One region of the Kitasatospora sp. NPDC023385 genome, then DNA from elsewhere that is predicted to be linked to it. Evidence: predicted binding sites of a transcription regulator. Region 1 holds the regulator's gene; the other holds the start of a gene.

The links. The regulator HrcA, encoded in region 1, represses chaperone genes, less so after heat shock. The targets are predictions, from matches to a motif close to TTNGCACTCNGNNNNNCNGAGTGCNAA.
Region 2: a site for HrcA is predicted at 2,117-2,143, ahead of groES (co-chaperone GroES). Genes of this name have one in related genera too.

What each region holds. Positions count from the first base shown of each region.
Region 1 is NZ_JBVOOL010000005.1:113,718-120,589, forward strand. Features, by position in the region: gene AC0B61_RS10290 (AMP-dependent synthetase/ligase) at 1-342, shown strand, start outside; gene hemW (radical SAM family heme chaperone HemW) at 430-1,659, shown strand; gene AC0B61_RS10300 (Uma2 family endonuclease) at 1,701-2,258, shown strand; gene AC0B61_RS10305 (DUF3097 domain-containing protein) at 2,249-3,082, opposite strand; gene pspAB (PspA-associated protein PspAB) at 3,114-3,698, opposite strand; gene htpX (zinc metalloprotease HtpX) at 3,761-4,681, opposite strand; gene hrcA (heat-inducible transcriptional repressor HrcA) at 4,971-6,005, shown strand; gene dnaJ (molecular chaperone DnaJ) at 6,084-6,872, shown strand, end outside.
Region 2 is NZ_JBVOOL010000003.1:107,017-113,888, forward strand. Features, by position in the region: gene groL (chaperonin GroEL) at 1-1,553, opposite strand, end outside; gene groES (co-chaperone GroES) at 1,670-1,975, opposite strand; gene AC0B61_RS06355 (THUMP-like domain-containing protein) at 2,221-3,405, shown strand; gene AC0B61_RS06360 (polysaccharide deacetylase family protein) at 3,406-4,314, opposite strand; gene AC0B61_RS06365 (hypothetical protein) at 4,349-4,654, opposite strand; gene tsaD (tRNA (adenosine(37)-N6)-threonylcarbamoyltransferase complex transferase subunit TsaD) at 4,651-5,757, opposite strand; gene rimI (ribosomal protein S18-alanine N-acetyltransferase) at 5,750-6,238, opposite strand; gene tsaB (tRNA (adenosine(37)-N6)-threonylcarbamoyltransferase complex dimerization subunit type 1 TsaB) at 6,262-6,872, opposite strand, start outside.

The sequences.
Region 1 (6,872 bases):
AACATCCTGGTGATCGGCAACGGCCGCAACTACTGCACGGCGCTGATCGGCCTGGACGAGGCCGTCCTCCTGCCGTGGGCGGCCGAGCACGGCCTGGCCGGCAAGTCCTACGCGGAGCTGGCCGTCGAGCCGGCCGTCCACGAGCTGGTCGAGGGCTTCGTGAAGCGGCTCAACGCGGGGCTGCAGCGCTGGCAGACGATCAAGAAGTTCCACCTGCTGCCGCGCGACCTGGACATCGAGCACGGCGAGCTCACCCCGAGCCTGAAGATCAAGCGCCCGGTGGTCGAGCGGACCTACGCGGACGCCGTCAGCGCGATGTACGCGGGCGCCAACGAGGCCTGACCGCCCGCGACCGCCCCTGACCGCTCCCTACCGCCCCTGACCGTACGGTCCGCGCAGGCTTCGCGGACCGTACGGGACAATGGGGTCATGCCCTCCGCACTCCCCGCCGGTGAACCGGTGCCGTCCGACGGTTCCCTGCCCGCGTCCGCCCTCGACGGGCTCGGCCGCCGGCCGTTCGGCTTCTACCTGCACGTGCCGTACTGCGCCAGCCGCTGCGGCTACTGCGACTTCAACACCTACACCGCCACCGAGCTGCGCTCCTCCGGCGCGGTCGCCTCCCAGGAGACCTACGCGGACAACGTGGTCGCCGAGGTCCGGCTGGCCCGGAAGGTGCTCGGGGACGCCGACCTGCCGGTACGGACCGTCTTCCTCGGCGGCGGCACCCCCACCCTGCTGCCCGCCCGCGACCTGGTGAAGATGCTCGCCGCGATCCGCGAGGAGTTCGGGCTCGCCGACGGCGCCGAGGTCACCACCGAGGCCAACCCGGAGTCCGTCGACCCGGCGTACCTGGCCGAACTGCGCGAGGGCGGCTACAACCGGATCTCCTTCGGCATGCAGAGCGCCCGCCCGCACGTCCTGCAGCTGCTCGACCGCCACCACACCCCCGGCCGCCCCGAGGCCTGCGTCGCCGAGGCCCGCGCGGCCGGCTTCGAGCATGTCAACCTCGACCTGATCTACGGCACCCCCGGCGAGTCCGACGACGACTGGCGGGCCTCCCTGGACGCCGCCATCGGCGCCGGGCCCGACCACGTCTCCGCGTACTCCCTGATCGTCGAGGACGGCACCCGGCTCGCCGCCCGGGTCAAGCGCGGCGAACTGCCGATGATCGACGACGACGTGCACGCCGACCGCTACCTCATCGCCGAGGAGGCCCTCAGCGCCGCCGGCTACGCCTGGTACGAGGTCTCCAACTGGGCCACCACCCCCGAGGGCCGCTGCCGCCACAACGAGCTGTACTGGACCGGCGCCGACTGGTGGGGCGCCGGCCCCGGCGCCCACAGCCACGTCGGCGGCGTCCGCTGGTGGAACGCCAAGCACCCCGCCGCCTACGCCCAGGCCCTCGCCGAGGGCCGCACCCCGGGCCTGGGCCGCGAGGTCCTGAGCGGCGAGGACCGCCGCGTCGAACGGATCCTGCTGGAACTGCGCCTGGCCGAGGGCATCCCGCTGGACCTGCTCACCGACACCGGCCGCAAGGCCGCCGACCAGGCCCTCGCCGACGGCCTCCTCGCCCCGGAGCCGTACGAGGCCGGCCGCGCCGCCCTCACCCTCCAGGGCAGGCTGCTCGCGGACGCGATCGTGCGTGACCTGGTGGACTGACATTCGTTAACGTGGGTGTCAGCCGTCAGAGGGAGCGTGCGATGACCGCCATCGATGACCGGATGACCGGGATCTTCGAGAACCTGGAGGTGCCGGAAGGCGTCAAGGCCGAACTCATCAGGGGGGAAATCGTGATGATGGCCGGGCCTGACATGGTCCACAACCTCATCGTCTCGGCGATCCAGCACCAGACCCCGTACGACCAGTGGCGGGCGCTTCAGACCCAGGATCTGATCATCTCCGGCGAGGCGAGTGAACCCCAACCGGACCTGGTCATCTTCGAGCGCGGCGTAGTCCCGGAGGCGGGCCGGTTGCTGGCCGCCTCCGCAGTGACCGTCGTGGTCGAGGTGGTTTCCAGGACCAGCGTGCATCGGGACTACCGGACCAAGCGCGAGATGTACGCCCAGGGTGGGATTCCGGCGTACCTCATCGTCGATCCGCTCAAGGGCGTGTGCGTGCTCCTCACGGATCTGACCACAGACACGCCTTCGGGTACACCGGTCTACTGGTCCGAGCGGACCACCAAATTCGGTGACCCGATTCAGGTCGAGTTGCTCGGCATCACGCTCGACACCTCGGAGTTCCAGACCTACGCCTGATCCGGCAGTGTCACGAAGTCGATCAATTCCTCGACCCTGCCCAGGAGTTCGGGCTCCAGGTCCTTGTAGCTGTCGACCTTCGACACGATGTGCTTCCAGGCCGCCGGGGTGTCCACCGGCCACCCGAGGCGGCGGCAGGTGCCCTCCTTCCAGTCCTCCCCCCTCGGAACGGCGGGCCAGCCGGGGATGCCGACCGACGAGGGCTTCACGGCCTGCCAGATGTCGATGTAGGGGTGGCCCACGACCAGGACGGACTCGCCGGTGACCCGGGCGGCGATGCGGTGCTCCTTGGTGCCCGGCAGCAGGTGGTCGACCAGGACGCCGAGGCGGCGGCCGGGCCCGGGGGCGAAGTCGGCGGCGATCGCGGGCAGGTCGTCGATGCCCCGCAGGTACTCGACGACGACGCCCTCGATGCGCAGGTCGTCGCCCCAGACCCGCTCGACCAGTTCGGCGTCGTGCCGGCCCTCGACGTAGATCCGCGACTCGCGGGCGACCCGGGCGCGGGCGCCGGGGACGGCGATCGAGCCGGAGGCCGTACGCCCCGGCGTCCGGACGGGGGCCGGGCCGGTCGGGCGGACCAGGGTGACGACCCGGCCCTCCAGCAGGAAGCCGCGCGGGACCATCGGGAACACCCGGTGCTTGCCGAAACGGTCCTCCAGGGTGACGGTGAAGCCCTCGGCCGTCTTTTCGCAGCGCACCACCGCCCCGCAGAAGCCGGTGGCCGCTTCCTCGACCACCAGCTCCGGCTCGGCTGGCACCTCCGGGGCGGGCTGCTGCTTCTTCCAGGGCGGGGTGAGGTCGGGTCCGTAGCGGTGGCTGCGCATACGGGTGATCATAGGGACGGCGGACGGGCCGTCAGAGGCCCGGCGCGCCCCAGACCGGGAACCAGCGGCTGAGGTCCTTCTCCAGCCGCAGGTCGTTGCCCAGCATCGCGTTGACCTGCAGTTCCAGCGGGCTGTCGCGCTTCTCGCCGCCGCCGGGCACCGGGGCGAAGGGGTAGAAGGTGCCGCGCTTGTAGAGGTACACCAGGGCCAGGGACCGGCCCTGCGGATCGCGGAAGCCCACCAGCGAGCAGAGCAGCTGCGGGCCGAAGCCGTTCGCCTCCAGCTCGCTGTTGACCGCGTGCAGGTCGTTGACCAGCTCCGGCAGTTCCTCGGGCGTGTGCCGGGCGAGCAGCCAGGAGTAGCCGTAGCCGTCCTTGGAGGCCTCCACCGGGACGCCGCCGCGCTCGGTGTCGGCGTCCAGCAGGGCCCGGACCTGCTGCTCCACCTGGACGAACGCCGCGCCCTCGACGGCCGCGAAGCAGACCGAGCCGAGCCCGGTGGGCAGGAACCCGGCCCCGGCCTCCAGGGTCAGTGCGGCGGACGGCACGCCGAACAGCTGGTCGAGGTCGGGTTTGACCGGCTTGGTGCGGCCGAACAGGGTGTCCAGGAAACCCACGGCAGTCCTCTCGGATGGGAACGGGCGGGACGGGCGGGACGGGTGAGCGGATGCGGGCGGGATCAGCGGCCGAGTTGCTCGGAGATCTTCGCCAGTTCGGCCAGTCGCTTCTCCAGCGTCGGGTGGGTGGAGAACAGCTGGGAGGCGGTCTCCCGGGCGTTCAGCGCGGGGGCGAAGTAGAACGCGTTGTAGGGCTGGGACCTGCGCAGGTCCTCGGTGGGGATGGCCGCGATCTGCCCGGTCACCTTGGTGAGCGCGGAGGCGAGTGCGCTGGGCCGTCCGGTGAGCTGGGCGGCGGCGCGGTCGGCGGCGAGTTCGCGGTAGCGGGAGAGCAGCCGGGTGAGCAGGAAGCTGATCGCGTAGACGACCACCGAGACCAGCGGGATGACCAGGGCCGCGATGGCCGCGTTCTGGTCGTTGCTGTTGCGGCTGCCGCCCATGAACCCGCCGTACATGGCGATCCGGGTCATCGCGCCGGCGAGGACGCCGAGGAAGCCGGCGATCGTCATCACGGCGACGTCGCGGTGGGCGACGTGGGACAGCTCGTGGGCGAGGACGCCCTCCAGTTCCTCCGGCTCCAGCCGGCGCAGCAGGCCGGTGGTGACGCAGACGACCGCGTTCTGCGGGTTGCGGCCGGTGGCGAAGGCGTTCGGCATGTCGTTGGTGGCGACCGCCACGCGCGGTTTGGGCATGTCGGCCAGCGCGCAGAGCCGGTCGATCGTGCCGTGCAGTTGGGGGAACTCCTCCGGGGAGACCGGGCGGGCGCCCATCGCCCGTTCGGTGATCTTGTCGCTGAACCAGAACTGGGCCACGAACAGCCCGCCGGAGATCAGGACGATCAGTGGCCAGGCGCCGCGCAGCAGCGCGATCAGCAGGCCGGTGAAACCGACGTACAACAGCCCGATCACGAACATCGTCGCGACCATGCGGCCGGTCAGGCCGCGGTCGGGCGCGAAGCGGGTGTGCTGGCCCGAGCTCGACATCGTTTGGTCCTCCAATTCGCCGTCGCTTTCGATGCTGCCACCCGGACGGCCGCGGGGCACCACCCCCGCGCCGGGAACCGTGAACGGTCGGCATGCCGCGGGCCGTTCCCGGAACTGCGGGAAGGATCACGCCGGTCGGGCCGTTCCTGCCGTAGGACCCGGGCCTTACACTGGCAGGTACGGTTCTGGCACTCGCGCGTTCAGAGTGCCAGGGGTGGGGCCTCCCGGAGCCCCGAGGCAGCTCAGAGGGACACAGACGACAACGTGCGAAGACGGAGGTGCGTGCCCCATGGCCGGTGAGGTCCGCCAGCTGGACGACCGCAAGCTCGCCGTGCTCCGCGCGATCGTGCAGGACTACGTGGGCACCGAGGAGCCGGTCGGCTCCAAGGCCCTGGTGGAGCGGCACAACCTCGGTGTCTCGCCGGCGACCGTCCGCAACGACATGGCGGCGCTGGAGGAGGAGGGCTACATCCACCAGCCGCACACCAGTGCCGGGCGCATCCCGACCGACAAGGGGTACCGCCTCTTCGTCGACCGGCTCGCCGAGGTCAAGCCGATGAGCGCCCCCGAGCGCCGGGCGATCCGGCACTTCCTGGACGGCGCGGTCGACCTGGACGACGTGGTCGCCCGCACCGTGCGGCTGCTCGCCCAGCTGACCCGGCAGGTCGCGGTGGTGCAGTACCCCTCGCTGTCGCGTTCCACCGTCCGGCACATCGAGCTGGTGGCCCTGGCCCCGGCCAAGGTGATGCTGGTGCTGATCACCAACACCGGCCGGGTCGAGCAGCGGATGGTCGACTGCCCGGGCACGGTCGGCGAAACGGTCCTGGCGGACCTGCGGACCGTGATCAACAGCAGAGCCACCGGCCGGCGCCTCCCGGAGGTGCCGGGCCTGCTGGAGGAGCTTCCGGCGATGTTCGAACAGGCCGACCGGCCGACCGTGACCACGGTCCTGGCGACGCTGTTCGAGACGCTCGCGGAGCAGAACGAGGAGCGGATCATGCTGGCCGGCACGGCCAACCTGACCCGCTTCGGCCACGACTTCCCGCTCACCATCCAGCCGGTGCTGGAGGCCCTGGAGGAGCAGGTCATCCTGCTCCGCCTCCTGGGTGAGACCGGGGACGCCGCGATGACGGTCCGGATCGGGCGGGAGAACGCCTACGAGGGGCTGAATTCCACCTCGGTCGTGTCGGTCGGCTACGGTTCGGGCGAGGAGAGCGTGGCCAAACTGGGCGTGATCGGTCCGACCCGGATGGACTACCCGGGCACAATGGGGGCGGTGCGGGCGGTGGCGCGGTACGTGGGCCAGATCCTGGCCGAGTCGTAGCAAACGGCCGCTCGTCAGATAGGTGACGCGCGGTGACCAGTCGCAGCACTACTACAGGCGGAACAAGCGGAGCATTTGGTGGCCACGGACTACTACGCGGTACTCGGCGTCCGACGGGATGCGGGGCAGGACGAGATCAAGAAGGCGTTCCGGCGCCTGGCACGCGAACTGCACCCGGACGTCAACCCGGACCCGAAGACGCAGGAGCGGTTCAAGGAGATCAACGCCGCCTACGAGGTGCTCTCCGATCCGCAGAAGCGCCAGGTCTACGACCTCGGCGGTGACCCGCTGTCGCCGGGCGGCGGTGGCGCGGGCGGCTTCGGCGCCGGCGCGGCGGGCTTCGGCTTCTCCGACATCATGGACGCCTTCTTCGGCGCCGCGGCCGGCCAGCGCGGCCCGCGCTCGCGCACCCGCCGCGGCCAGGACGCCATGATCCGGCTGGAGATCACCCTGGAGGAGGCCGCCTTCGGCACCACCAAGGAGCTCCAGGTCGACACCGCCGTCACCTGCACCACGTGCAGCGGCGAGGGCGCGGCCCCCGGCACCTCCGCGCAGACCTGCGACATGTGCCGCGGCAAGGGCGAGGTCTCCCAGGTCACCCGGTCCTTCCTGGGCCAGGTCATGACCTCCCGGCCCTGCCCGCAGTGCCAGGGCTTCGGCACCGTCGTGCCGACGCCGTGCCCCGAGTGCGCCGGCGACGGCCGGGTCCGCGCCCGACGCACCCTGACCGTCAAGATCCCGGCCGGTGTCGACAACGGCACCCGGATCCAGCTGGCCGGCGAGGGCGAGGTCGGCCCCGGCGGCGGCCCGGCCGGCGACCTGTACGTCGAGATCGCCGAGACCAGCCACACCATCTTCCAGCGGCGC
Region 2 (6,872 bases), on a different contig from region 1:
TCGGTGGTGAGGAGCAGGGAGGCGATCGAGGCGGCGTTCTCCAGGGCGGAGCGGGTGACCTTGACCGGGTCGATGACGCCGGCCTTCACCAGGTCGCCGTACTCGCCGGTGGCCGCGTTGTAGCCCTGGCCGTTCTCCAGCTCGGCGACCTTGGAGGTGATGACGTAGCCCTCCAGGCCGGCGTTCTGGGCGATCCAGCGCAGCGGCTCGTGCAGCGCCTTGCGGACCACCGCGACACCGGTCGCCTCGTCGCCCGTCAGGCCCAGGCCGCCGTCCAGCACCTTGGCGGCGTGGACCAGGGAGGCGCCACCACCGGCGACGATGCCCTCCTCGACCGCGGCACGGGTCGCCGAGATGGCGTCCTCCAGGCGGTGCTTGCGCTCCTTCAGCTCCACCTCGGTGGCGGCGCCGACCTTGATGACGCAGACGCCGCCGGCCAGCTTGGCCAGGCGCTCCTGCAGCTTCTCGCGGTCCCAGTCGGAGTCGGTCGCGGCGATCTCGGCCTTGATCTGGGCGACGCGGCCGGCCACGGCCTCGCTGTCACCGGCACCGTCGACGACGGTGGTCTCGTCCTTGGTGATGGTCACGCGGCGGGCGGTGCCCAGCACGTCCAGGCCGACCTGGTCGAGCTTGAGGCCGACCTCCTCGGAGATGACCGTGCCGCCGGTCAGGGTGGCCAGGTCGCCGAGGATCGCCTTGCGGCGGTCGCCGAAGCCCGGGGCCTTGACGGCGACGGCGTTGAAGGTGCCGCGGATCTTGTTCACGACCAGGGTCGACAGCGCCTCGCCGTCGACGTCCTCGGCGATGATCAGCAGCGGCTTCGACGCACCGCTCTGCAGGATCTTCTCCAGCAGGGGCAGCAGCTCCTGGATGGAGGAGATCTTGCCCTGGTTGATCAGGATGTACGGGTCCTCCAGGACCGCCTCCTGCCGCTCCGCGTCGGTGACGAAGTACGGCGACAGGTAGCCCTTGTCGAACTGCATGCCCTCGGTGAAGTCCAGCTCCACGCCGAAGGTGTTCGACTCCTCGACGGTGATGACACCGTCCTTGCCGACCTTGTCGATCGCCTCGGCGATCAGCTCGCCGACCTGGGTGTCCTGCGCGGAGAGGGAAGCGACGGCGGCGACGTCGTCCTTGCCCTCGATCTCGCGGGCGATGGACAGCAGGTGCTCGGAGACGGCGGCGACGGCCTTGTCGATGCCCTTCTTCAGGGCGGCCGGGCCGGCGCCGGCGGCGACGTTGCGCAGACCCTCGTTGACCAGGGCCTGGGCCAGCACGGTGGCGGTGGTGGTGCCGTCGCCCGCAACGTCGTTGGTCTTGGTGGCGACCTCCTTGACGAGCTGCGCGCCAAGGTTCTCGTACGGGTCGTCCAGCTCGACCTCGCGGGCGATGGTGACACCGTCGTTGGTGATGGTCGGGGCGCCGAACTTCTTGTCGATGACGACGTTGCGGCCCTTGGGGCCGATGGTCACCTTGACGGTGTCGGCCAGCTTGTTGACACCGCGCTCCAGCGAGCGGCGGGCGTCCTCGTCGAACTGCAGGATCTTCGCCATGTTCCCTATTCCCTCGGGGCTGCGGCCGGCCCACCGGCCGCCGAACTACGTGAACCAACAACCACGCCCCGGGCCATTGTCACGGGGGACACGGATCCGGGGCGGGTCGGGACGACTTACTTCTCGATGATGGCGAGAACGTCGCGGGCGGAGAGGACGAGGTATTCCTCGCCCTGGTACTTGACCTCGGTGCCGCCGTACTTCGAGTACAGGACGATGTCACCCACGGCGACGTCGAGCGGCAGCCGCTGGCCATCCTCGAAGCGGCCCGGGCCGACGGCCAGGACGACGCCCTCCTGGGGCTTCTCCTTGGCGGTGTCCGGGATAACCAGGCCGGAGGCCGTGGTGGTCTCGGCGTCGAGCGGCTGGACCACAATGCGGTCCTCGAGCGGCTTGATGGCAACCTTGCTGCTGGTGGTCACGTCCGAGCTCCCCTTCGGAGATTACGGGGTTTTCTAACGGGTAGGGGCGAACCTGCGAGCCTGCCGTCGCGGGGGTCAGACACGCGTCTTCGCGTTAGCACTCCCCCGGTGGGGAGTGCCAAGGACGACCATAGGCCTGTGTTAGCACTCAGTCAACCAGAGTGCCAACGACGCGCCCCTCGAATCCTGCCGGCCGGGCGGCGACCCGTACTCGTGGCCGCCCGGCGACCGGCGAGAATGGCCCCGTGGACACCGAGAACCTCCAGCCCCTGCTGGCCCCCGAGGGCCAGGCCCTGCTCGCCGAGCTGCGCGAGTTCACCCCTGAGGAGGAACTGGCGCTGGCGACCCGGCTGCGGCGCGAGCACCCGGCGGAGCTGGTGTCGGCGGCATTCGGGCAGGCCCGGCTGCGGCAGCGGGCGCGGGCGAAGTTCGGGGCGGACGCCGATCTCATGTACTTCACGCCCAACGGCGTCGAGCAGTCCACCCGGCGCAGCGTGGCCGAGTGGCGGGCGCAGCGGTTCGCCGCACTGGGCGTGCGGCGCCTGGCCGACCTGTGCTGCGGCATCGGCGGGGACGTGCTGGCGCTGGCCCGGGCAGGCATCGAGGTGCTGGCCGTCGACAAGGACCCGGCGGCCTGCGCCGCCACCGCCGCTAACGCCGCCGCGTTGGGCCTGGCCGACCTGGTCGAGGTGCGCTGCGCGGACGTCGCCGAGGTGGACGTCACCGGCTACGACGCGGTGTTCACCGACCCGGCCAGGCGCACCTCGCGCGGCCGGGTCTTCGACCCGGAGGCGTACGCGCCGCCGCTCTCCTGGGCCGTCAAGGCCGGCCGCCGGACCCCGATCGGGGCGCTGAAGGTCGCCCCGGGCATCCCGCACGAGGCCGTCCCGGCGGACGCCGAGGCGGAGTGGGTCTCCGACCACGGCGACGTCAAGGAGGCGGTGCTCTGGTTCGGCACCCGGGCCGCGCGCCCGCACCGCGCCACCCTGCTGCCGCAGGGCGCCAGCCTGACCGGCGGCGACCTGCCCGACCCGCCGGCCGGCCCGGTCGGGCGCTACCTGTACGAGCCGGACGGCGCGGTGATCCGGGCCCACCTGGTGGCCGAGGTGGCCGAGCGGGTCGGCGGCCGGCTGATCGACCCGAAGATCGCCTACCTGACCTCGGACCGGCTGGTCGACACCCCGTACGCGCACGCCTTCGAACTCACCGACGTGCTGCCGTTCCACATCAAGAAGCTGAAGGCGCTGCTGCGCGACCGCGCGGTCGGCACGGTGGTGATCAAGAAGCGCGGGATGGCGATCACCCCGGAGGAGCTGCGCCGCCAGCTCAAGCCCTCCGGGCCGAACACCGTCACGGTGATCCTCAGCCGCACCGACCACGGCCCGCTGATGATGCTGGGGCAGCCGGTCCGCGCGGACAGCGCGGACTAGCTAGGTGGCGGGGGCCTGGATGTAGTCCTCCAGGCGGGCCACCGAGAAGCCCTGCTCCTGGATCCGGGCCAGCAGGTCCCCGAACATCTGGGTCATCGTGGCGCCCTTGAGCTCCTTGGGGCCGCGGAAGTGCGCCAGGACGATGTCGCCGGGCTTCAGCTTCTTGTCCGCCGCCTGGTACTGCATGTCGTGGATCTGCATCGACTCGCGCCACAGCACGATCGCGCGCGGGCCGCACTGCTGCACCGAGGTGTTGAGCGTCGGGGTGTTGGCGCCGTCGCCGAACGGCGGGCGGAACAGCAGCGGGGCGGTGCCGTACTGCTGGGTGAGCGCGGCCTGGTCGTCGCAGACCTCGGCCTTCTGCTTGTCCGCCGGCAGCTTGCTCATCACCGGGTGGTCCACGGTGTGGTTCTGGATGTGGTTGCCCAGGGCCTGGAGCGGCTTGAAGTAGCCGTAGTCGTTCTTGACGATGTCCTTCGTCAGGAACATCGAGATCGGCACCTTGAGGTCGGTCAGCATCTCGACGAACTTCGGGTCCTTCTCGGCGCCGTCGTCGATGGTGACGAAGACCACCTTGTCGGTCGTCTTGATGTCGCTGAACACCGGTACCGGGCCGGTGCGTTCGAGTTTGACGGGCTTGTCGGCGGGCGGCGCGGGGGCGGGGGCGAGCGGGGTGAGGTTCCACTTCGCCCAGGCCGCCGCGTTCGCGCCCGCCGGGGCGGTGGCGCCGGGGGTGGCGGCCGTGCCGCCGGTCGGGGCGGCCCCGGTGGGCGCGAACGGCGCCGCCGTCGGGGCGGCGGGGGCGGCGCCGCCCCCGCCGCCGTTGTCCCCGCAGGCGGTGGCGAAGGCCAGCAGGGCCAGCGCCCCTGCCGCGTACGTCCTGGTTCTGTTCCGTCGGTCCCTGCTCACCGCACCGCGCTCCCGGTTCCCGTCCAGCCTTCTCTCAGCTATGCACGGTAGCGGCCGGGTCGGCGGTTCCCGCCCCAGGCTGTTCGGCGAGCTCGCTGGTGAAGGACCAGCGGTGCACCGGGCGGCCGAGCAGGTCGGCCGGCGGGTCGGCGACCGGCACCGGCTCGCCGCTCCACCAGGTGATCAGCAGCACCCGGTCCCCGGGGGCGCCGAACAGTTCGAGGCGCTCCAGCCCGGCCCCGCCGCGCACCGCGGGCAGCGCCTCCTCCCGTACCCAGGCGGCGAGTTCGGCCCCCCGGCCGGCCACCGCCCGGGCCTCCCACATCGCGGCGACGGTCACGCGGTGCCGCCGCCGAGGGCGTCGTAGGCCCGGCCGTGGACGTCGGCGTGCCCGCTGCCCGCGGCAGGCACGTGGACGTCGGTCACCGGCAGCGAGGAGTCGGCGGACAGGTCGAGGGCGGAGGGCGCGCGGTCGCGCCACACCATCTCGGAGCCCAGCGCCGCGACCATCGCGCCGTTGTCGGTGCACAGGCCCGGACGGGGCACCCGCAGCCGGATGCCGGCCCGGTCGCAGCGCTGCTGGGCCATCTCGCGCAGCCGCGAGTTGGCCGCGACGCCGCCGCCGATCATCAGGTGGTCGACGCCGTTGGCCTTGCACGCCTTGACGGCCTTGCGGGTCAGCACGTCGGTGACCGCCTCCTGGAAGGACGCCGCCACGTCGGCGATCGGCACCTCCTCGCCGGCCCTGCGCTTGGCCTCCACCCAGCGGGCGACGGCGGTCTTCAGACCGGAGAAGGAGAAGTCGTACTCCGGGTCGTTCCTGCCGCTCAGGCCCCGCGGGAAGGCGATCGCCTTCGGGTCGCCCTCGCGGGCCGTCCGGTCGACCACCGGGCCGCCGGGGAAGCCCAGGCCGAGCACCCGGGCGACCTTGTCGAAGGCCTCGCCGGCCGCGTCGTCGATGGTCGCGCCGAGCGGGCGGACGTCGGTGGTGATGTCCTCGCTGAGCAGCAGCGACGAGTGCCCGCCGGAGACCAGCAGGGCCATCGTCGGCGAGGGCAGCCGGCCGTGCTCCAGCTGGTCGACGCAGATGTGCGAGGCGAGGTGGTTGACCCCGTACAGGGGCTTGTCCAGCGCCCAGGCGTAGGCCTTGGCGGCGCTGACGCCGACCAGCAGCGCGCCGGCCAGGCCGGGGCCGGCGGTGACCGCGATGCCGTCCAGGTCGCTCGCCTTGACCCCGGCGGTGTCCAGGGCGCGCTGGATGGTCGGGACCATCGCCTCCAGGTGCGCGCGGCTGGCGATCTCCGGGACGACACCGCCGAAGCGGGCGTGGTCGTTGACGCTGGAGGCGACCGCGTCGGCCAGCAGCGTGGTGCCGCGCACGATGCCGACGCCGGTCTCGTCGCAGGAGGTCTCGATGCCGAGGACGAGCGGTTCGTCAGCCATGGGGGTTGTCCTCAATGTCCTTCGGGTCGGTGCTGTCAGTGCTCGGGTGGTCGAGGCGCATCACCAGCGCGTCGACGTTGGCGGGCTGGTAGTAGCCGCGCCGGATGCCCACCGGCTCGAAGCCGTGGCGTTCGTACAGCCTCTGGGCGCGCGGGTTGTCCACCCGTACCTCCAGGAGCAGTTCGGCGCAGCCGCGCCGGGCGGACTCCCGGATCAGGTCGGTGAGCAGCGCCGTGCCGAGGCCGGCGCCCTGGTGTCGGTCGTCGACGGCGATGGTCTGGACGTCGCCCTCGCCGGCGATCGCCATCAGCCCGGCGTAGCCGACGATCGTGCCGTCCGGGGCGCAGGCGACGGTGTAGTGGCGGGTGCCGCCGGGGTGGGCGTCGGCCAGCTCGGACCAGAACATCCCGGTGGACCAGGCGTCCTCGGGGAAGAGCCGCTGCTCCAGTTCCACCACCGGCGCGATGTCCCACCAGCGCATCGGGCGCAGGGTGGTGCCGTGGTTCACGCCGGGAGCACCGCCTTGCCCCCCAGAACGGTCTTGTAGCCGGCGGGCACCTGGGCGTCCGGGCGGCGCAGGTACAGCGGCACGTTGGGCAGCAGCTCGCGCCCGGCGGCCAGCTCGGCGGCGGCGAAGCCGGCCAGGGCACCGGCCGACACGTGCTCGGGGCCGTGCGCGCCCGGGAAGGCCTCGGGGTAGAGCAGGGCGCCGGCGCCGACGGAGCGCGGCTGGACGGCCGGCTCGGCCGGGCGGTCCACGTTCGGTCCCTCGGTGCGGCGGCCCTCGGCGTCGTACGAGGCCCAGTAGACCTCCTTGCGGCGCGCGTCGGTGGCCACCGTGAACGGCTGCCCGGCCAGGCCCTCGGCGCGGGCCTGGAAGGCGATCGCGTCCAGGGTGCAGACGCCGTGCACCGGCAGCCCGAGGGCGTGGCCGAGCGCGGCGGCGGTCACCAGGCCGACCCGCAGGCCGGTGTACGGGCCCGGCCCGACGCCGACCGCGATGCCGGTCAGCCGGTGCTTGTCGACCCCGGCCGCCCGCAGGACGCCGTCGATCGCGGGCAGCAGCAGTTCACCGTGGCGCCGGGCGTCGACCTGGTGGGTCTCGGCCAGGACGG